Regions from separate parts of the Solibacillus sp. FSL K6-1554 genome, predicted to be linked through region 3. Evidence: riboswitches for the same ligand, from Rfam matches in the RefSeq annotation. Region 3 holds a riboswitch; each other region holds the start of a gene.
What was found. Region 3 has a riboswitch for cobalamin ahead of cobT (nicotinate-nucleotide--dimethylbenzimidazole phosphoribosyltransferase). Riboswitches for the same ligand answer to the same signal wherever they lie in the genome.
Positions count from the first base shown of each region.

Region 1 (7,584 bases), 1.9 Mb from region 3:
AAAAGTGCTTTAAAAGATGTCGGCATGGATAAATTTCTAAAACGGAATATTGGACAGCTTTCCGGCGGGCAGCAGCAGCGTGTGTTCATTGCACGTGCTTTAGTATCCGATCCGAAGCTTCTTATTTTGGATGAACCGACAGTCGGAATTGACCGAGAAAATGTGCAGGCATTCTATGATATGCTCGCACATTTAAATAAGCATCACAATATGACGATGATTTTAGTTACACATGATGTGGACACGGTTTCGGATCGTGTCAGTCATGTAGCGTGCTTAAATCAGTCGATTCATTTCCACGGGTACAAAAATGATTTTGATACGATTTCGGAAGAACAGATTGCTAGCTGGAACGGCCACTCTGTTCGAAAGATTCACTAAGAGGAGCAGGCCGTTATGATAGAAGCAATATTAAACTATGAATTTTTGCAAAATGCCTTTTTCTCAGGGCTTGTTATTGGAGTAATTGCACCATTGCTTGGTGTATTTATCGTAGTAAGACGTTTATCGCTAATTGCGGATGCACTGTCGCATGTAACACTGGCGGGGATTGCCGGGAGCCTGTACTTGAGCCAATCGTTTGCAGCGCTGGCTTTGCTGAACCCGATTTATTTAGGGATTATCGCATCTGTAAGTGGTTCGATCTTAATTGAACGATTACGCCGACTATATAAACATTATGAAGAACTTGCGATACCAATTATTATGTCGGGCGGAATCGGTGTGAGTGCCATTTTAATATCACTTGCAAGCGGATTTAATACCGATTTAATGAGCTATTTATTTGGCTCTGTATCGGCTGTATCACGTCAGGATCTATATGTTGTGCTGGCAATTGCAGTCGTAGTTGTATTATTTTTAGTTTTATTTTTTAAAGAGCTTTTCGTATTGTCATTCGATGAGGAATATGCGAAAGCGAGCGGTTTACCTGCGAAATGGATTCATTTATTGTTCATGATCGTTGTCGCACTCGTTATCGCAGCAAGTATGCGTATTGTCGGGATTTTGCTTGTTTCAAGCTTAATGACATTGCCGGTAGCTGCAGCGATGCGTTTAGCTCGCGGTTTTAAAGAGGCGATTATTTTAGCGATTGTATTTGGAGAGCTGGCAGTAGTAATCGGACTCATTTCTGCATTTTACCTGAACTTGGCACCGGGTGGAACAATTGTTGTCACATCTATTTTGATCTTGCTATTAGTAATTTTAATCAAAAAGCTTGTTTTGAAATTCACAATTAAATCGGAAGGGGAAGAGATACTGTGAATGCAGCGCGCGCGTGGGAAATATTAAAGGATAATGGCTATAAAAAGACGGATAAACGAGAGTTGATTTTGGGTATGTTTGCAGCTACAGACAAATATTTGACTGCCCGTGATTTGTTATCAGTATTGAAAAAAGATTTCCCTGGGATGAGTTTCGATACAATTTACCGTAACCTCGCTACTTTCGTGGAGCTTGATATTCTAGAAGAAACAGAATTAAACGGTGAGCGTAACTTCCGTATGCATTGTGAGTCGGATCATCATCACCACCATTTTATTTGCCGTGATTGCGGGAATGTAAAGGAACTGTCTGTTTGCCCGATGGAAATGCTCGGTGAAAAGCTGCCGGGTTATGCTGTAGAAGCACACAAATTTGAGATTTATGGCAAATGTCCGGATTGTTTGTAAATTTCCATTGCATATTTCTGTTAATATGCTAAAGTGATTAAGACAAATTGAATAAATTTGCAGGAAAAAGATGCATTATGCATAAATGGGAATTCGGTGTAAATCCGAAGCTATTTCCGTAACTGTAAGCGTTGATGAAAATAAGTGTGAGACCACTGCTAATATAGCGGGAAGGTACTTATGAGTAAAGTGAAACGCAGAGCCAGGAGACCAATCTTTTTCTTATCGTAACATCCCTCTTCGGAATTAAAGAGAATGTACGGCAGTCACTGATCGAATGAGCATCCTTTTGCAGCACTCTTTTTTGATTTTTGAAGCCATCCATTTTCTTGGGTGGCTTTTTTTCGTACACTCGTAATTTCGTGAGGCACTACTTGAAGTGAGGAGAATTTTATGAAAAAGGATATCCGTTTTTCCTGTTATCCGTTTATGAGGGAAAAATCATGCTGCGTCGACTATGAAATCCGCACCGATTCTTTAACAACGCGAATCGGTACAGTCTTTCCGACGTTAGTTGATGATGCTTCCGGTCAGCTCGTTTTGGAAGATTTGAGGAGAATCCAACCGTTAGCTTATCATGTCAATGGTTCGGTAAGAGGTAAATTAGCCATTACATTTGAGGATTTGCAATGGCTAAGCGATCGATACGATTTTTATGTAAGTGAAGTTGGAGAAGCGATTCAGCAGTTTGTACTGCCACAAGGAATCGAAAGTGCAGCAAGACTGCATATTTGCCGCAGTGAGGCGAAAAAGTCTTACAGGGCATTACATAAAGTGAGCGAGGAAAGAGAAGTGGATGAAATTTTGTTTGATTTTCTCGGGCTGCTTGCCAATGTGTTTTTTGTCATGGCGGTCTATATGAATCAGCAGCATCAACAAGAGGAAATTCCATTTATCTCAAAATCTTATCCGACGAAAAAGAAAAAAGGGGTTACAACAAATGAAATTTAAGAACAAATGGATCGTTGCTTTAGCGGCAACATTCTTATTAGCAGCATGCGGATCAAATGATGAAAAGTCTGAAAATGATGTGAAAAAAGAAGAGCAGGCCGGTTCGAAAAGTGAAGGTGTACCGTATACAGTTGTTGATGATCGTGGTGTTGAAGTAACATTCGATGAAGTACCGGAAACGATTATTTCCCTGCAGCCTAGCAATACAGAAATTTTGTTTGAGCTGGGTGTCGGTGAACAAATTATCGGGGCAACAGAATATGATACATATCCGGAAGCCGCACAAAAAATTGAACGTGTGTCGACTTCTACTGTCATCGATGCAGAGCGAATTCTGGAATTGGATCCGGATGTCGTAGTTGCCTATACAATTGGGGAGGAAGCACAAATTGCCCAATTGGAAGATGCAGGTTTGAAAGTATTTGTAATTGCTTCGGCTGCGACATTTGATGATGTTTATACGGATATTATCCAACTGTCCGAAGTAATGGATGTAAAAGAAAAAGGCGAAGAAATTGTAGCCGACATTAAAGCACAAATCAAAACAGTACAAGAAAAAACAGCGACAATTGATACGAAGAAAAAAGCATATTATGAAGTTTCGCCAGCTCCGGATCTTTGGACTACCGGCAGCAGTACGTTCCAGCAGGAAATAATGGATCACGCCAATGTTGAAAATATTTTTGCTGATCAGACGAGCTGGATTAGTGTGACGGAAGAAGATGTCATTACTCGTAATCCTGAAATTATTATTACACCGGCAACCTATATGGAAAATGCAGTTGACGAGATTCTAGGACGCACAGGTTGGGATAAAATACAGGCAGTTTCAGAAAAGGCAGTTTATCTGGTCGATGGAGATATTATGTCCCGTCCTGGACCGCGTATTGGTGAAGCCGTTGAAATTATGGCACAATCAGTATACCCGGAACTATTTAAATAAGTATAGAATAGAAGGACATGCCTAAGTTTAGGCATGTCTTTTTCAATTAACTTCATTCAGCGGATATCGCTGAATGAAATTAATTGGCTTCCGGCGGATGTCACGACTTCGGCGATGAATTCTTTGCGCTTCAGCGCAAAGCCGAATACGGACGCAATTACGCCTCGGCGTAATTGATAAATATAAGGGGGGATACGATTGATTTTTATAACCGGTGGTGTGCGCAGCGGCAAAAGTGCTTTTGCAGAAAAATTTGCTAGGCAGTTAGGTGAAGAAAAGACGCTCTACTATGTCGCGACAGGTGTATCCTTTGATGAGGAAATGGAAAAACGAATTATCCGCCATCAGCAAGACCGCGAAAATCAGAACGCCCATTGGAACACAGTGGAAATGCAAGCACAGATTCCTGTTACGATCGAGCAGCTTTCAAATAATGATGTTGTGCTTTTTGAATGTGTGACAACATGGCTTTCGAATGTACTGTATACATATGAACAAAAAAATGAAAATAGCGAGTACATCGATAATTGTATCGAATCACTGCAAAAGCAATTGCTAACATGGCGGAAGCAAGGTGCTACAATAATAGTTGTATCAAATGAAGTGCTGGATGAACTGCCATCACAGTATGATGAGGTAAATTTGTATCGCAAATTATTAGGTGAGCTTCATCAATGGATTGTCCAAAATAGTGATGAAGCATATGAAGTACAATTTCAGCTTGTACAGCGTTGGAAGTAAGGAGGAACCAAGTTGAAAAATAGTTTGAGCGGTTTTTTGTTAGCTTGGCAATTTTTTTCGGCAGTGCCGATAAAAAAACAGCTGGATATGAATGCCAAGTCTGTTACATGGATGTATGGATTTTTACCGATTGTCGGTTTACTTATCGGGTCCATCATTAGTAGTGGTGTATTTATACTATCTCGCTATAGTGAGGTTACAGAGTTGCTGTTGGCGATTTTGATTGTGATCGGATTAATCGTTCTGACAGGTGGACTGCATTTAGACGGCTGGATCGATATGAGCGATGCGTTCTTTTCCTATGGAGAAAAGGAGAAACGGCTGGAGATATTAGATGATCCGCGAACAGGCGCATTTGGGGTACTTAGTGTTTTTGGTTTACTTGTATTAAAAATCGGCGTTATTTATGAAATGTTGACGTATGGGCAATTGGCGATTGTGCCCTATTTAATCTTTATTCCTTTTATAGCGCGAATGGGGATGCTGCTCTATTTTGTAACGATGCAGCCGGCAAAAGAAAAGGGACTCGCTGCTTATTTTAAAGGGATTGTCATTCGAAATAAGCTTGTTTTTTTAATCGTTTTTCAAAGTATTCTAGCATTTGTAAGCTGGTTTTACATTGGTGCATTCAGCTTATTTATTTTAGTTGTCGTGATGCTGGTAGCCGTTGTTTTTTACCGGAATTGGTCAAGGAAACATTTCGGCGGTGTTACAGGCGATTTGCTCGGTGCGCTCGGTGAAGGATTGGAGGTTGTCCTATGGCTCACGATATTACTGTGCATTTAATCAGGCACGAAAAAACGAAAGCAAATACAGAACGGAAATATATTGGCTGGACAGATGAACCGATCCTGAAAAAAGTGGAAGCCAAGATCGATCTACAGCCAGGTATCGTTTATGGGAGCGATTTACGGAGATGCCGTGAAACTTCACAATGTTATTTTCCGAATGCCGAATTTATCGCTACCCGAAATTTGCGTGAGCTGCATTTTGGGGACTTTGAAATGTGTACATATGAACAATTGCAGCATAAAGGAATATACCGGGCTTGGATTGATGACCCGACTAATCATCCGATCCCAAACGGGGAAACCTTTTTCCAGTTCAAGCAGCGTGTATTGAAAGGCTTTCGTGAAATTGTAAATGAAAAGAAAGAATATACGCTGATCGTACACGGAGGAGTGATTCGTTTATTACTTGCCGTTTACGGGGGGAAAGCGCAATCCTTTCAGCAAACAGTGGCCAATCATCGAACGATTTACACACTTGGCTGGAATACGATAGAGGAACTCATAGGAGGTGCGAGATGTACGTTATACTCGGAGGCGCACATAACGGTAAACGAAAATATGCAGAAAAAGTGATCGCGCAGTTACCGGAAAAAGAACTGATTATTTATGAAGGATACTTACCACAACCGGAAGAAATAAAAGAAAACGAGCGTTACATAATAAGCAATTTTGAACAGATGATTTTACCGTATCTTCATGAATCCGAAGAAAAGGTGGCACAGCAAATTTTCGGACAGATTATGCAAATTGCTGAACAGGCAGAACTGATCTGTATTTGTACAGATACGAGCCGCGGTGTTGTCCCGCTTGAAAAAGAAGCACGGCAATTAAGAGACACTTGCGGTAGGCTATACCAGAAGCTTTGCAATGAAGCACAGACGGTCATTCGTGTATGGTACGGCATACCACAAATTTTAAAAGGAGATTCTCATGAACAAAACTAAATTACGTTTAATTATTTTAACAGCATTAATTGCGGCTATTTGTGTGATTGGCAGTTTTATTAAAGTGCCGGTAGGGGTCGTGGCAACAGCTGCACTCGATTCTGCTCCTGCTTTAATTAGTGCAATCTTTCTACCGCCAGTTTTTGCAGGCGCGGCAGGAGCACTCGGGCATGTCGCGACAGGATTCACATCCGGTTTCCCGCTAGGCATTTTACATCTTTTAATTGCGGCGGAAATGTTTGTGATTGTTGCGGTCTTTGCAGCTATGCATCAAAAAGGCCTTCAAATTTTAAAATGGATATTTGTCATTATCGCAAATGGTATTATTGCACCGATTCCATTTTATTTTCTTATTTCTCCGGCATTTTACATCGGCTCGATTGCCTCATTAACAATTGCGACAGCTGTAAACTGCCTGATCGCAATACTTGTCATGCCTGTATTGAAAACAGTCGTACAGCGGGTAGGGGTTAATGTATGAGAAACTCGATAGAAGTGAACGGGTTAGTCGTTTCGATTGATAATTCGGGTTGTATCGGCACAAAAGAGCATGATATTGTACAGGTACCCAATGAAGTGACCGCCTATTTTACAGCACGTACTGCTATTTTAGAGCAGCTTTGCGCGGGTGCCATCCCGGTTCAATTATTAATGGCCAATTTCTCGGGCGATGAAGTATGGTCAGAGTATGAACAAGGGTTTAAAAGAGCATTTTCGGAAATGGGGCTGGAAATGCCTCCTTTAATGGGCTCGAGTGAAACGAATTTCCAGTCGCTTCAGTCGGCGGTCTCTCTTACGATGCTTGGAAAAAAACAATTCGAACGGAATACGGATCGTTGTGAGTTTTATGTTATCGGCGAACCGCTTGTCGGAAATGATGTGATAGAAAATCCACATAAAATTGCACATTTAAATGAGGTGTATGAAGGACTGATCAATGGCTTCATCCAAGCAATATGGCCAACAGGTTCTAAGGGAGTCGGGGCAGAAATTACACGTTTTACCGGAGAGTGTTATACAGCCGATGTCAATTTAACCGATTCTGCAGGTCCGTCATGTGCGGTTATGGCTGCTGTGAAAAAGGAACATGAAGAAACGTTCTTACATAGTATAACAGCACCTGTTAGAAAACTTATAAAAGCAAAAGAGTGATTGGGTAGAAATTTGCTCGAAAACTAATAAAACTGCTAGAATAAAATATTTTTTGACGGAAATTAAAAAATACTAAATTTTCTAAAAATAACATGGTATGATATAGTGTATCAACTTAAAATTAGTTAAGGAGCATGAGATTATGACAACATACCAAATTACAACTGAGTTATCAACAAATAGAAAAGAAAAAACACCTGCAGAACAGCTTGGTTTTGGTAAGATTTTTACTGACCATATGTTTGTTATGGATTATGAAGATGGAAAAGGATGGCATAATGCGACAATTACACCATATGCTCCGATTACATTAAGTCCTGCTGCGATGGTATTCCACTATGGACAAGCGGTATTTGAAGGTTTAAAAGCATATATGACAGAAGATGGGGAAG
Region 1 is NZ_JBBOSS010000001.1:1,252,542-1,260,125, forward strand. It holds gene MHB58_RS05965 (metal ABC transporter ATP-binding protein) at 1-381, shown strand, start outside; gene MHB58_RS05970 (metal ABC transporter permease) at 397-1,263, shown strand; gene MHB58_RS05975 (Fur family transcriptional regulator) at 1,260-1,670, shown strand; cobalamin riboswitch at 1,722-1,903, shown strand; gene MHB58_RS05980 (hypothetical protein) at 2,064-2,621, shown strand; gene MHB58_RS05985 (ABC transporter substrate-binding protein) at 2,611-3,564, shown strand; gene MHB58_RS05990 (bifunctional adenosylcobinamide kinase/adenosylcobinamide-phosphate guanylyltransferase) at 3,763-4,305, shown strand; gene cobS (adenosylcobinamide-GDP ribazoletransferase) at 4,318-5,091, shown strand; gene MHB58_RS06000 (histidine phosphatase family protein) at 5,064-5,669, shown strand; gene MHB58_RS06005 (bifunctional adenosylcobinamide kinase/adenosylcobinamide-phosphate guanylyltransferase) at 5,612-6,040, shown strand; gene MHB58_RS06010 (ECF transporter S component) at 6,027-6,521, shown strand; gene MHB58_RS06015 (hypothetical protein) at 6,518-7,192, shown strand; gene MHB58_RS06020 (branched-chain amino acid aminotransferase) at 7,335-7,584, shown strand, end outside.
Region 1: it holds a riboswitch for cobalamin, as region 3 does, so the genes downstream of both, MHB58_RS05980 (hypothetical protein) here and cobT (nicotinate-nucleotide--dimethylbenzimidazole phosphoribosyltransferase) in region 3, are expected to answer to the same signal.

Region 2 (7,584 bases), 2.6 Mb from region 3:
TTGTTGCTTAAAGAGATATACTTATCCTATAATAAAAAGGTTATAGAAATATATGTATAGGAGCTGACTGCTATGGCGAACGAGAGCGGGAAAACAGTCAAAATTAAACTAGTTTCCTCAATCATTCCAACCGAGGGCGAGCTTGAACAATATGAAATGTGGCTTGAAGGCAGTTGTGTGGAAAAAGGGAACAGTCATTATCTGCGCTATGAGGAAGTTCAGGAGGATCTGCAAATTCAAACGACGATTAAACTGAATGAAGCGAATTCGTTTATTATGCGAAAAGGCGGTGTGAACATGCGTTTGCCTTTAAATCCGGACTTACGCGAGAATGGTCATTATGAAAGTCCATTCGGCTCATTACCTCTTGTTACCGATACACATCAGTTAGCCATAGAAGTAGTACAAAGCGAAAAAGTGTCAGGGCAATTTAAAACGCATTATGACCTTATCATAGGTGGCAACTCAGTTGGCCATTACAAATTAGATATTCAATTTACGGAGGTATAACGATGAACGCAGTAGAACAATTACAGCAATCGATTAAAGCAGCACTCAAAGCGGCAATCGATCAAGCAGGCCTAGTAGAAGCAGGCACGGAAATCAATATTCATTTAGAAACACCAAAGGATAAAGCAAACGGAGACTTCGCAACAAATATCGCAATGCAATTGACAAAATTGGCGAAGAAGCCACCACGTGCAATAGCTGAAGCAATTTTAGCGCATTTAACGACTGAAGGTACAGATATCGAGAAGATTGAAATTGCCGGACCAGGCTTCATGAATATCACAGTACGTAAAGACTTCTTGGCAAGTGTAGTTACAGCTACATTTGAACAAGGCGAAAACTACGGTCGTTCAACTGCAGGCGCAGGAGAAAAAGTACAAGTCGAGTTCGTATCTGCTAACCCGACTGGTGACTTGCATTTAGGACATGCGCGCGGTGCATCTGTAGGCGATTCATTGTGTAATGTATTGGATTTTGCTGGTTTTGATGTATCACGTGAATATTATATTAATGATGCCGGTAACCAAATTAATAACTTGGCGTATTCGTTGGAAGCACGTTATAAGCAAGCGTTAGGTATGGAAGCAGAAATGCCGGAAGACGGATACCACGGTCCGGATATTATCGGAATCGCTGGTAAGCTGGCTGAAGAATACGGTGCGACGATTTTGGACAAGTCCGATGAAGAACGCTTTAAATTTTTCCGTGAGCACGGCTTGAAACTGGAATTGGCAAAACTGCAAAACGACCTTAAAAACTTCCGTGTTGAATTCGATGTTTGGTATTCAGAAACATCTTTATATGAAAACGGTAAAATCGATGTAGCGTTAGACAAACTAAAAGCAAATGGTCATGTGTTTGATGAAGACGGCGCAACTTGGTTCCGTTCAACAACATTCGGTGATGATAAAGACCGTGTATTAATTAAAAACGATGGTTCATACACATATTTAACACCGGACATCGCTTACCATGAAGACAAACTGCGTCGTGGATTTGATAAACTGATCAATATTTGGGGTGCTGACCACCACGGCTATATTCCACGTATGAAAGCGGCAATCGAAGCACTTGGCTATGACCGCGGCACATTGGAAGTAGATATTATCCAAATGGTTCAGCTGTACAAAAACGGTGAGAAATTCAAAATGAGTAAGCGTACAGGTAATGCTGTAACGATGCGTGAGTTAGTAGAAGAAGTAGGCTTGGATGCTGTACGTTATTTCTTCGTTAAAACGGCAGGGGATTCACATATGGACTTCGATTTAGACTTAGCGGTATCACAATCGAACGAAAACCCAGTATATTATGCACAGTATGCACATGCGCGTATTTCATCGATTTTACGTGCAGCTAACGAGCAAGGTTTCGAAGCTTCATTGGAAAACCTGAACTTGCTAGTAGCAGAAAAAGAAGAAGATGTACTGAAAAAAGTCGGCGCATTCCCGCAAATTGTGGCAGATGCAGCAAAACACCGCACACCACACCGTATCGCAAACTATATTCAAGACTTGGCAGCTGCATTCCATAGCTTCTACAATGCAGAAAAAGTATTGAACCAGGATAACAAAGAGCTGACAGAAGCTCGTTTAGCATTAATCACAGCAGTAAAAACAACATTGGCGAATGCACTGAAACTAATCGGCGTAAGCGCACCTGAAAAAATGTAATTCAACTATTTAAAGCACTCTATTTTCTGTATACGAAAATAGGGTGTTTTTTCTTTGAGGATTGTGAGATTTCTACTGTAAGCGTGATTCGTTTTACGTTTCGAGAGCAACAGTTCTCCTTTTGAGGTGCTATCTTCCACATTAAGTTGAATCAGTTCTCCTTTTTCCGTAATTTGTTCCAATTCCGCCAGCAAACCTTCCAATTACAAAACAGGGAAACGCATCTAGTGTAATCCCTATAAAGGAACTGGGGATATCTATTGACTTGTAATTTCCCGAAACGTACTATTAAATTTGACTTCTATATACAGGACAATAAATATGAGGTGGTGCTTTCCATGAGCAAGGAATTATTTATTCAAACCGACGAGCAGCAACAATGGCTGAAAAAGTTAGAAACAATATCAGAGAGCGTGAAAGTAAATGCTCAGCAAACAGATGAACAAGCAACATTTCCATTTGAAAATTTCCGGAAGCTGCGTGAAATCGGCTATACAAAAATAACGCTGCCAAAGGAATATGGCGGGGATGGCTTCACAGTCTATGATGCGCTATTACTGCAGGAAACATTGGCGAGCTATTGCGGAAGCACCGGGCTGGCTGTTTCGTGGACAATTCAAAATGTAGGCGAGATTTTCGAAAATCGTTACTGGGATGAACAAAAGCTCGACTGGTTTGGTAAACAGGTTGCAAATGGCGCGACAGTCAATCGTGCGGTAAGCGAGTTTGCAATGGGAAGTCCAGTACGTGGCGGACGTCCGGGAACTTCAGCAAAAAGTGATGGGGATTATTATGTAATTAATGGACGTAAAAACTATACGAGCGGTGCACCGGACCTCGACTATTTTTTAGTTTCGGCATGGATTGAAGATGAGGGACAGCTAGGATTTTTCCTCGTTCCGAAAACGGCTGAAGGGGTATCGGTCGAAAATACATGGGATGTTGCATCAATGCGTGGTACGGGAAGCGATGATTTAGTGCTCGATAATGTACGAGTTGATAAAACAAACTTAGTGGAATTACCGAGTTATTCAACCGGATTTAAACTGAACGGCTGGTTGCTGCTTATCCCGGCAACCTATTTAGGCATTGCCCAGGCTGCACGCGATTACGCAGTTAATTTTGCGAATAGCCATTCCCCGAACAGTATTCAAGGAACGATTGCCCAGCTGCCAAATGTACAAACACTGATTGGCGAAATGGATTTGGCGTTGACGAGAGCACGCTTTACGATTTACGGAGTTGCGGGACTATATAATGACCCGATTAAAAAGGCGATACTAGTCAATGAAATCAATATTGCGAAACATGTAGTGACAAATACAGCAATCGAAGTTGTCGATAAAGCGATGCGTCTTGTTGGGGCAAAAAGCCTGCAAAGATCAAATCCGCTTCAACGCTATTACCGTGATGTCCGTGCAGGTCTGCACAATCCGCCAATGGATGACATTACGATTAAACGTTTAGCAGAAACGGCAATTGAAAAAGCTTAAAAGCAAAGGGGTAAGCAGTTCTTTTATTCGTAATTTCAGCGAAATAAGAAGAATTATCTGAAACTTTGGCGATTGAGCACACATTTTTCTGAATATCAGCTATAATAGAGCTATTAATTTTATATGGACGATAAAGGTTCTTGCTCACTGATAGAGTAAGGAGTAAAAGGGAAATCGGTGCAATTCCGATGCGGTCCCGCCACTGTAAATGCTAGTTGAGAGCAGTATGCCACTGAAAAACTTTCGGGAAGGCGCTTATCAACGTTATGCATAAGCCAGGAGACCTGCCTTTATAATGCCCTAAAATAAACCTACGAGGATAGGATGTGGCGGATAAATTCTTTTTCCATTGAATTTTATTTGCATACGTAAAGCTTCCTTCATTTTTAGTAGGAAGCTTTTTATTTTTGTAGAAAATTATACAACGAAATTTTGGAGGTTATTATTTTGAAAAAATGGCAACTGCTATCTTCCGCAGCATTACTTACATTAACATTGGCGGCATGCAACTCGGAAAAAGCAACAGATGAACAATCAGCAAAAGACAATACAGAAGTAACTGAAGCAGCACAATTCCCGGTAACTATAAAAGATGCCTTGGACAAAGAAATCACGCTTGAAAAAGCACCAGAGCGCATTATTACATTGGCTCCATCCAATACGGAAATTTTATTCGGACTAGGGTTAAACGATGAAATTATTGCTGTGAACGACAATGATACATATCCTGAAGAAGCATTATCTAAAGAATCAGTTGGCGGCATGGAATTTAATCTAGAACAAATAATTAGCCTGCAGCCCGACTTAGTTGTTGCACATGAATCGGGATTGTACAGCTTCAATGAACAGGCGATTGCTCAGCTTGAATCAGTAGGAATTCCTGTATTTGTTGTAAAAGATGCGAAAACATTTGAAGAAACATATGACACAATCGAACAAATTGGCAATTTGACGAATAAAGAAAAAGAAGCAGAAGAAATGATCATCTCCATTAAAGAGGGGATTGAAGAAATTGAAGTGAAAGTAGCCGACCTGGAAGAGAAGTCCGTATTTGTTGTTGTTGGGACAAATCCGCAACTATATGTTGCTGGACAGGAGACGTTCATTAGTGAAATGCTTGATGTATTAAATGTAGAAAATGCCGTTCCGGAACTCGGGTGGCCGCAGTACAGCTCGGAGCAATTTGTAAAGAGCAATCCGGATATCATTTTAGTAACATATGAAAACGACTTGGCAGCAATCGAGGAAAATGATGCATATGCAGAAATGGATGCTGTGAAAAACGCCAATGTGAAATTAGTCGATAGCGATACGACAAGTCGACAAGGTCCGCGTATTGTAGAAGGTATTGAATCAATTGGGGAAGCAATTTATCCAGAGGTATTCAATGAATAAAAAATATTCAATCGCCTATGTACTATCGATTGGATTGCTTTTAAGCAGTATATGGATTGGCATTTCGTTCGGGTCAGTTAATATTCCGTTTTCGACATTGTGGGATAAAACAACAGATCCGGTTGCATACAGTATTTTGTGGAAAATCCGAATGCCACGCGTCATTTTAGCCGCATTAATCGGGGCTTCTTTAGCAATTGCGGGGGCAGCATTCCAAGGGTTGCTTAAAAACCCTTTGGCAGATCCATACACATTAGGTATTTCATCAGGGGCCTCGGTAGGTGCGGTAATGACAATCTTTTTAGGCATTTCCATACCGGTGCTCGGTGTATTCACTTTGCCGGTATTCAGTATGGCTGGAGCTGCATGTACGATGATCATCGTCCTGACATTTGCCAGACTTGTTGACCGCTCGATGAAAATGGAGACGCTGATTTTGACGGGAATTATTTTCAGCTCGTTTTTAGGGTCCTGTATTTCCTTAATGGTCGCACTTACTGGTGAACAGCTACGAGAAATCATCGGCTGGCTTCTAGGAAGTGTATCGATGCGAGGGTGGCCATATGTCCGGATGGTTCTGCCATTTATGGTGCTTGGTACAGCAATTATTTGGCTGACTCGCCGTGAATTGAATGCGATGATTTATGGAGAAGAGCGTGCCCAGTATTTAGGGGTAAATGTTAAGCGCAGCAAGTATATGATATTGGCGGGTGGTTCCATTCTAACAGGAGCGGCTGTTGCTGCATCCGGGACAATTGGATTTGTCGGATTAGTAGTACCGCATATGATTCGCCTGCTAATCGGAGCAGACCATCGACATTTATTGACATTGTCGTTTTTGAACGGTGCAAGCCTGCTCGTCATTTGTGACTTAGTATCACGTACAATTATTTCCCCTATTGAACTGCCGATTGGTGTTATTACTTCCTTTATTGGAGCACCTGTCTTTGCCTATATTTTCTTCAAGCAACGTAGAAAGGTTGTTGCATAATGTTAAAAGTAAATAATCTATCCGGCGGTTACGGTGGGAAAACGGTTGTGAAAAATATGACGTTTCACGTGGAAAAAGGAAGAATTCTCGGGATTCTTGGTCCAAACGGCAGCGGAAAATCGACATTACTGAAGATGATCAGTGGTGTGCTGAAATGTGAAACAGGCGAAATTATTATTGAAGAGAAACCGCTTAAAAGCTATGATAACAAGCAATTAGCGAAAAAGATGGCCGTACTCCCCCAATTAAATGCAAGCGCATTTACAAACAGTGTATATGATGCGGTTTCGTTAGGACGCTACCCTCATCAGAGCGGTTTTTTTTCATCTTGGACGGAAGAAGATGAAACGACGGTACAGCGGGCGATGGAAAGCACAGGTGTTTCGCAATATAAAAATCAATACTTGGAGTTTTTATCCGGCGGCGAGCAGCAAAGGGTATTTATTGCACAGGCACTTGCACAAAATTCGGAGCTGCTTCTATTGGATGAACCGACAAACCATTTGGATATCGCGCATCAAAAGCAGATTTTGGATATGATTCGGATGCAAGTTGAGGTGCATGGGCTGACAGTTGTCTCGATTTTCCATGATATTAACTTGGCATCGCTTTATTGTGATGAGCTGCTGCTATTGGAAAATGGTGAAGTACGGGCGTTTGGCGAACCGCATGAAGTCGTGCTGCAAGAGCAGATTGCCGATGTGTATCAGGCTCGAATTGCGACATATCCCCATCCGGAACTGCCAAAACCGCAAATTACGATGCTGCCAACGAATGAAATGGAAAGAAAAGCTGCGGCAATCCATATCAACAAGTTTCAAATAACTAAAGACTATATTGAATATCAGGCACAGGCACCGCTAAAAGTAATTTCATCAGCTGTTCATAATGCCGGCATAGGCTGGTATGACACATTACTCAACCGTTCCATTGCTCCTGAATACGATATTTATAATGTGAAAGAGGAAACGGAGCATTTTTTGAAAGAGCGCAAGTTTTCTCCAACAAATACGGTCGTCATGCTGACAGCCGTGGAAACAAGCTGCGCGTCAATTCGTCACTTTTCGAAAAATAATGCAGATATCCTTGTCATGGTAACAGCAGGGGTAGGCAACAGTGTTGACGTTACGAAAACATATTTGCGCGAAGAAGAGCCACATATCGGTACGATTAATACATGGGTAATCATTAATGGTAAGCTGACAGATGAAGCATTTATTCAGGCGATGATTACGGCAACAGAAGCCAAAACGAAAGCATTGGCAGATCAGCAAATAAAAGATGCAGTAACAAATACGATAGCAACAAGCACCGCAACGGACAGTTTATTAATTGCCGCTACCCAACAAGGTGAAGAAATGCCGTATGCCGGACCTATTACAGAAATCGGCAAACTGATCGGCCGGGCCGTTTTTGAAGTGACGATCGAGGCGATTAAGAAATATAAACAGCATTATAATAAATGAAAAACCTTAAAGGAAAAAGCGTACGCATGGAAAAAGAGTGTCGATATACTTAAAGGAAA
Region 2 is NZ_JBBOSS010000001.1:565,131-572,714, forward strand. It holds gene MHB58_RS02850 (DUF1934 domain-containing protein) at 73-510, shown strand; gene argS (arginine--tRNA ligase) at 513-2,180, shown strand; gene MHB58_RS02860 (acyl-CoA dehydrogenase family protein) at 2,519-3,673, shown strand; cobalamin riboswitch at 3,791-3,979, shown strand; gene MHB58_RS02865 (ABC transporter substrate-binding protein) at 4,121-5,068, shown strand; gene MHB58_RS02870 (FecCD family ABC transporter permease) at 5,061-6,059, shown strand; gene MHB58_RS02875 (adenosylcobinamide amidohydrolase) at 6,059-7,525, shown strand.
Region 2: it holds a riboswitch for cobalamin, as region 3 does, so the genes downstream of both, MHB58_RS02865 (ABC transporter substrate-binding protein) here and cobT (nicotinate-nucleotide--dimethylbenzimidazole phosphoribosyltransferase) in region 3, are expected to answer to the same signal.

Region 3 (7,584 bases):
GCACTTCATCATACCAGAATGGGATATCCGCCTCTAACCTTAGTTCTGTACAGCGTACTTTATAGAGGGCTTGTTGTATTAATTCTTGATACTGACTGACTGCAAGGTTTCGATTCTGTTCCCATAATGCAGATAAATAAGGCTCTACATCTAAATGGACTGCTGTAAATTTCGATGCAGGATATTCCTGATGGTATTGACTGATCCATGCCCATAACGCATCAAAATTTGCTGTATTCCAATAAGAACCTCCATCCAGTGCCTGCACTTCAATATTTGCTTCGCGCATCCTGTTAATAAAGTCTGCGTACATATCATTCGGTATTGCTGGATCAATCTGCAAATAAACGGTCGTTACTTCTTTTTCTATTAGAAACTGGATTGTTTGCTCATCTGTAATCGTATGGGTATGCCAAAGCCAAGTGGATTTTGTATTATTTTGCTGTGCCTGTGCATCATTCATTATAAAAATGACTCCTAACATCATAAAAGCAGCGATTATTTTTTTCATTTACATTCCCCATGTTCATTCGTAGTTGTTATTTTTAGTATAAATCATTGCACTTGTCAGAAGAAAGTATATTTCAAGAATTCTGTGAACTCTGGATCTCATGCAACGTTAAAAAAGTAAGCTCGCTGCGTTTTCCGCAGCGAGCTTGATAGATAGAATAAAACTTAATCTTATTTCAGCAATTTATCCAAAACAACAGCCGCCTGTGCACGTGTCAACGATTGCTTCGGATGAAACTCATTGTTCGTTCCTGTCATAATGCCGGCTGCTTTCAGTGAGGCAACGGCTTCCTTCGCATGAGCGGAAATATCCACGTCGTCTGTATAGACAGGCGCTTCAGCTGCTGTGATCTGTCCTGCCCCCTTCAACGCATTGTAGACCGCTACAGCGAATTCTTCACGCGTAATTGGTTTTGCTGCGCCGAATACTTTGTTGTTTAATGGACTGATGAACTGATTTTCCACTGCCCATGAAACAGCATCTTCTGTTGCAGATGCTTTTATGTCATTGAAATTCGTAGTGTTACTTGCCGGTGTACCCGCCAAACGGTGCAGCACCAATGCGGCATGTGAACGGCTAAACGGCTTGTTTGGCGCGAATGTTGTCTCATTTACCCCTTTAAATAAACCGCGCTTTGTTACGTTTGAAATAGCATCTTTATCCGGATGATTTTCAACGTCTTTAAATGCGATCGGATCGTCCATTACATTCAACACCGTTACCGTACCACTCACTTCATGACCAACAATTAACTGCGGCTTGTCATCCTTCGTAATAATAGCCATTCCTTCTGGTGAAACATCACCTTTAATATCATCCGAGAAGTCACGTAAGTTCAGATAGTCTACAAATTTTGCACTTGCCGGTTTTGTGATGTTGTACATCATGACACCACCGATGCGCTCCAGTCCAATGTATGCAAAGATTTCATCACCTACTTTGCCGATCTTTACATCTTCCGGCTCGGGTCCTTTTTTACCGCTGCGATTATCAAGTTTCACGTTCGTATTACTTGCGTTGAAATGTTCGGGATGGTGCTGTGCTGTCATTGTTTCAAAATCACTGCCGCTATCGAACACGACATCCATTGTCTCAGCATTAAAGATAGCAAATGAACGTGCACCGAAAATATAGTCCTGCCCTTCTACAAAACCGTCGTAGCCGGACGTATCATATGTCACAATTTCTTCGTCTGTTTCGATTTCATTCAAATGGAAGTTTTCGCTCTCTTCTTCGCCCCATTCACGTCCATCGCCTTCATTGGCCGTGACGAGATAATCTTTGCCGTTAATCGTCACTGTTGCCATTCCATCGGGCATATAGATACCGAAATAGTTTTCATTTTTAATCTCGATTTTGCCGTCTTTCAATAAGTCGATTTCATTGCCGGGCTTGCTGTGGTCTTTGAAGCCAAGCCCTTTCACAGACACCACTTCATTTGATGTTAAGTCAATTGTGGCAACGGCATTGTTTTCCTGTAACGCGACATACGCCATTGTGCTCGCTTCATTAACTGCTATGTATTCCGGCTCCAGATCTTCAGAAGCATTTGTATTTTTCTTTAAAATGACGTTATCCGCAACGAGCTCAGCACGTTTTTCTGCTGTATCGAATGCTTCGAAGAAAAGCGTTTCTGCTGTTAATGCGTCAAAGCTGTTTGCTGTATCAATGACAGAAATACTGCCTTTTGGGTCAACAATATCTGCGCCATAGCCTTCACGCGGCTCCCCCTCATTTGCTGTTAGAAGCTTCGTCCCGTCAGCTGTGAATATAATATTGTCCGGCTGGATGCCAACTTTTGTTGCGCCAAGAAGCTTGCCATCCCCCGTTAGTACAACAGCATAACCGGCAGTATTGTAGCCTTTTGCCTGTACCGACACCGCAATTACATTTTCTTTCGGGTGTACCGTAATGCTTGTTAAATCACCGTATTCAAATGTTTGGTCGAATGTGGCAATTTTTTTGGCGATATCGATCGAAAGGAAAGGCTTTAACGTAATGGCCTCATCTTTTGTATAGTTGAGTGAGATTGCTTCGATTTTCTTCGTTTCACCATTTACGATATACGTTGCATGGGTGTGCGGGTTATACGCAACAATTTCCGTGGTACCACCATCTTCATTTTGAACACCGGAATCATAACGTGCATCTAAACTTAACGCAGCTTCTGCGACAATGGCAGGCGTAGTGACCGCCGCTCCAATAAGAGCCGCAGCTAGTAATTTCTTAGACATAGACAACATTCCACCTTTACATTTTTTCTTAGTGTAAGGGTGGAATATTAAGTTCATATGAATTAATTGTAAGAGATTGTAAGTATTATTATCACCGCATGTAATTAAAGGCCGGGAAAGTAGAAAGTTCCGGCTTAAAAGTAGAAAGAATCAATGCAAAAGTAGAACTCTGCGTCATGAATATAGAACGAGGACTGGTGAAAGTGGAACAAACCGGCTCTAAAGTAGAAGGCTTCGGGATAAGTAGAAGATTCAAGCTTGAAAGTTGAACAGTTCGGTCCGAAAGTAGAACTTAGTACCTTATTGTAGAAAGTAAATTGAGAAAAGCAGAACAAAGCAGTCGCTCTTTTGAAGTAACCTGCATAATTTCCCCAAAAACAAGTACCAATTTCTAATTGTTTCATATGATTTATATGAAAGGGGGAGAAGGTTATCGTCTATACGGAAACGATTGATCTTCAAGGTCATTTATTTACTGCGGTAACGGTTCAATTACCTAAAACAACATTGCTGACAATTTCGAATGAGCATGGCTACATTATGTGCGGTGCACTCGATGTTGGTCTGTTAAATGAAAAGTTGGCCGATCGCAAAATCATTGCGGGTCGTGCAGTAGGTGTTCGAACGATCGATGACTTACTTAAAGCGCCACTAGAATCCGTGACATACGAAGCAAGAGCGTGCGGTATTGAAGAAGGTATGATTGGCGAAGAAGCGTTATTAAAAATGATTTAGTTAAATTGGAAGTTCTCAGGTGATGAGCTCCACCCCAAAAATATTTCCATGCAAAAAACCGCTCTTTCAATTTCTTGAAAAAGCGGTCTATCTATTTTTATTGACGTTATTACGTACAATTAGATTGCTTTATTATAATAGGAAGCTTTTGATCCTTTACTTCTTTTCACGGCTAGAAGCTCTTCTAATTTTTGAATATATTCACGGTCTGCCGATATTCTTGTAAGGCTTGTTAATAAATATGGTCTTAATCCGGAATTGATTTTTTGGCAACGCGCAAGATTGATCAAATACTTGGCCATCTTAAATGACTTTAAGTGCGTATGTCCATTTTTAAATTCCTTCTTCGTATTGACGACCATAAATTCCTGCTTGCGCCCTTTATAAAAAGGAATAATAATAAACTCATCTTTTTTGAAAATTTGATTCATATTATCCTCATCCTTTTCTCGAATATATTCAAAAACGACCTTTCACATACGGAGAAATAGTGATCACCCCGTTTCTCTTAATGCCCCTCCCGCCTCTCCTTTTTATTGGTCTTACTTCTCCTTACCCTATTTACCGGTTACTTTATTCCAAGTTCCATCCAAAAAGCACTTTTTTAGCTATTATTAACATTTCAAATATGTTTTTACATTTGGTTAATATAGGATATTGCGGAGGGGATACAATTGACAGGACAATCGCTTTTATTTCACTGAATTTTCTGTAAAATTAAATCAAGTTCTATTCATTCCCCGAATGTTTTGGTCGCACATAACATTTTCAGCGGATTGGATAGGGCTTTTCTTTATGATTTCTTCACTTACTCAATAAACAACATAGTTCCGCTTATTTGGTATTTTACTGGTAAAACAAATGGAATAGACTGAAAAACGCCATTTATTTCTATGGAATATCGAATTCATAAAAAAAGGCTACATTAAAAGTTACTATTACTTTTAATGTAGCCTTTTTACGACATTTTATTTTATTAATTTAATTTCTTTTTCTACTTGGCTACTAAAAGCGCGGCCGCTTCCTCCAATGTCACCATATTTGTAATCATGGAACATGCTGCATCTAGAATCGGGAACGCTAGTGCAGCACCTGATCCTTCTCCAAGTCTCATATTCATATGCAGCATTGGCTCTAATTCTAGAAGCTCAGCTGCAATTTTTGCACCCGGCTCTTCCGATAAATGTGACGGAATCAAATATGCTTTCACATTCGGATTTAACTTAGAGGCGATTAATGCGGAAACCGTTGAAATATACCCGTCAACAACGACCGGTACACGATTCGCTGCAGCTGCAAGGAAGATTCCGGCCATCCCGCAAATTTCCAGTCCGCCTACTTTTGCTACAACATCAATCGGATCTTCGGCGTTCGGCTCGTTCAAGGCAATCGCTTTTCGAATGACTTCGGCTTTATATTCGATGCCGCCAGCTCCGACACCGGCTCCAAAGCCCGTTACTGCCAGCGGATCACAGCCGTGAAGCACTGAAAGCACTGCAGCACTCGGTGTCGTATTCCCGATACCCATTTCCCCGGTACCAATTAGATTGATACCGTTTTGGATCGCTTCTGTTGCGACTTCAATTCCTACTTCAATCGCTTGAATCGCTTCTTCTCGGGTCATTGCTGGACCTTTCGCCATATTGTCTGTCCCGTATTTGACCTTTTTAATGATTACCCCAGCATCTTGAGGTAAATCTTCTTTTACACCGATATCTACCGGAATGACTTGTGCATTCGAAATTTTCGCAATCGTACACATCCCTGTCGTCCCTTTCGGAAATGATAATGTTTGGAAAACCGTTGTACTTTGCGGATTTGGCGTTACGCCCTCCTCATACACCCCGTGATCCGCAGCCATGACGATCACCGCTTTATTATCGATTTTAGGCGCAAGGTCACCCGTAATTGTGGCGATTTGCAGAGCTAGTGATTCGAGCTTCCCTAGGCTTTGTGGTGGTTTGGCTAAAGAGTCTATGTACGTACGTGCTTTTTCTTCCATTTGTCGGTCGATTCCTTGAATTTGATCAATTGTTTGCTGTAATAATTGCATATTTCGTTTCCCCTATCTAAATGTATTTTTGACAATAAAAAAGCCTGTAGTTTATTCGATAACAAATAAACTACAGACATATCCAGTGTCTATAACAGTAAGCGTATTAGGCAGGTCTCCTGGCTCAGATTCACAATTTCATAGCCCCTTCCCAGATGTAAATCCAGTGGGTTTTGCTATGAAACTCCTCTATACAGTGTTGGGATTACGCTAAAGCTTTTCACTTTATTCCCTATTCTCCCTTAAAGGGCACCTAATGCTTGATGAATTTATCATTACTTTACGACGAACGACTTTTTTCGTCAAGGGTGGGTTTTAAATAAGCAGGAATTAATAAGTTCTCTGATTCAGAATCATTGAGCGATGAATCCACCGTATACAACGAATTCTGACCCCGTTTTAAAATGTTGACTCATCTGAAATAATAATACGTTCGGGTTTTGTTTCTTTAGTCTTTTAACGTAGGGACATGCAGATGATTGTAATTTGCAAGCGAAATGAGTACGATATCAATGTTTGGTAATTCATCTAACTGCAAATAATTTTTTTAAATTTTCACTTTTATCTCAATGAAGTTTCATGTATACTAAAATCAAATTGAATAGAAATAACTAGGGGTGTCCAATAAGTTGGGCTGAGAAAGAAACACGTTGAAGTTTCTTAACTCTTGGGACCTGATCTGGATCATACCAGCGTGGGGAAGTTAGCATCGTATTATAGTAATACTACTTCTGTATACATATTAGCCGGGTCCGACCATTTATTGGACACCGGCTTTTTTATGTACTTCATAGCTTTTTAGCTCACCACTGTTGTGTTCTATCTCTTGTCCTTATATTCAAAAAAAGGAGAGATTTATTATGTCAATGTCACCATCTTCATTAAACGAACAAAGTATTTCCATCATGTCTAATTTTTCAGGTAGCAAAAAAGTATATGTAACAGGCTCTAGACCTGACATTAAGGTTCCAATGCGTGAAATCGAGTTAAGCCCGACTACTGGTACGTTTGGAGAAGAGGATAATCCTCCAGTACGAGTGTATGACACGAGCGGACCTTATACAGACCCTGATTATTCTGTCGATATTACAAAAGGTCTCCCTGCCCTTCGCAGTACATGGATTCAAGAACGTGGCGATGTGGAGGAATATGATGGTCGTGAAATCAAGCCTGAGGATAATGGTTATAAAGATGAAAACGATCCTCGTGCTAATCATAACGTGTTTCCTGGTTTAAAGCGGAAACCGTTACGGGCCAAAAAAGGGAAAAATATTACACAACTTCATTATGCAAGAAAAGGCATTATCACGCCTGAAATGGAATTTATCGCAATAAGAGAAAATATGAAACCTGAATTCGTACGGGATGAAATTGCAAAGGGTCGCGCGATTATTCCTTCTAATATCAACCATCCAGAATCAGAGCCTATGATAATAGGTCGTAACTTTCATGTAAAAATTAATGCGAATATTGGCAATTCTGCTGTTTCATCTTCCATCGAAGAAGAGGTTGAAAAAATGACATGGGCAACACGTTGGGGTGCTGATAATATTATGGACCTATCAACAGGTAAAAACATTCACACAACACGGGAATGGATTATTCGAAATTCGGCTGTTCCTGTCGGTACCGTACCTATTTATCAAGCACTAGAAAAAGTAAATGGTGTTGCTGAAGACCTAACATGGGAAGTTTACCGTGATACATTGATTGAACAAGCAGAACAAGGGGTGGATTACTTCACCATTCATGCTGGTGTTCTTTTACGATATGTTCCGTTAACAGCAAAACGTTTAACAGGTATTGTATCCCGAGGTGGATCTATTATGGCACAATGGTGTCTTCACCACCATAAAGAAAATTTTTTATATACTCACTTTGAAGAAATCTGTGAAATCATGAAAACTTATGATGTTTCATTCTCATTAGGAGATGGCTTACGTCCTGGTTCCATTGCTGATGCCAATGATGAAGCTCAATTTGCGGAATTAGAAACTCTTGGAGAACTAACAAAAATTGCTTGGGAGCATGATGTACAGGTTATGGTTGAA
Region 3 is NZ_JBBOSS010000001.1:3,201,776-3,209,359, forward strand. It holds gene MHB58_RS15960 (hypothetical protein) at 1-511, opposite strand, end outside; gene MHB58_RS15965 (choice-of-anchor I family protein) at 682-2,745, opposite strand; gene MHB58_RS15970 (YunC family protein) at 3,178-3,480, shown strand; gene MHB58_RS15975 (hypothetical protein) at 3,600-3,911, opposite strand; gene cobT (nicotinate-nucleotide--dimethylbenzimidazole phosphoribosyltransferase) at 4,475-5,533, opposite strand; cobalamin riboswitch at 5,626-5,803, opposite strand; TPP riboswitch at 6,137-6,251, shown strand; gene thiC (phosphomethylpyrimidine synthase ThiC) at 6,400-7,584, shown strand, end outside.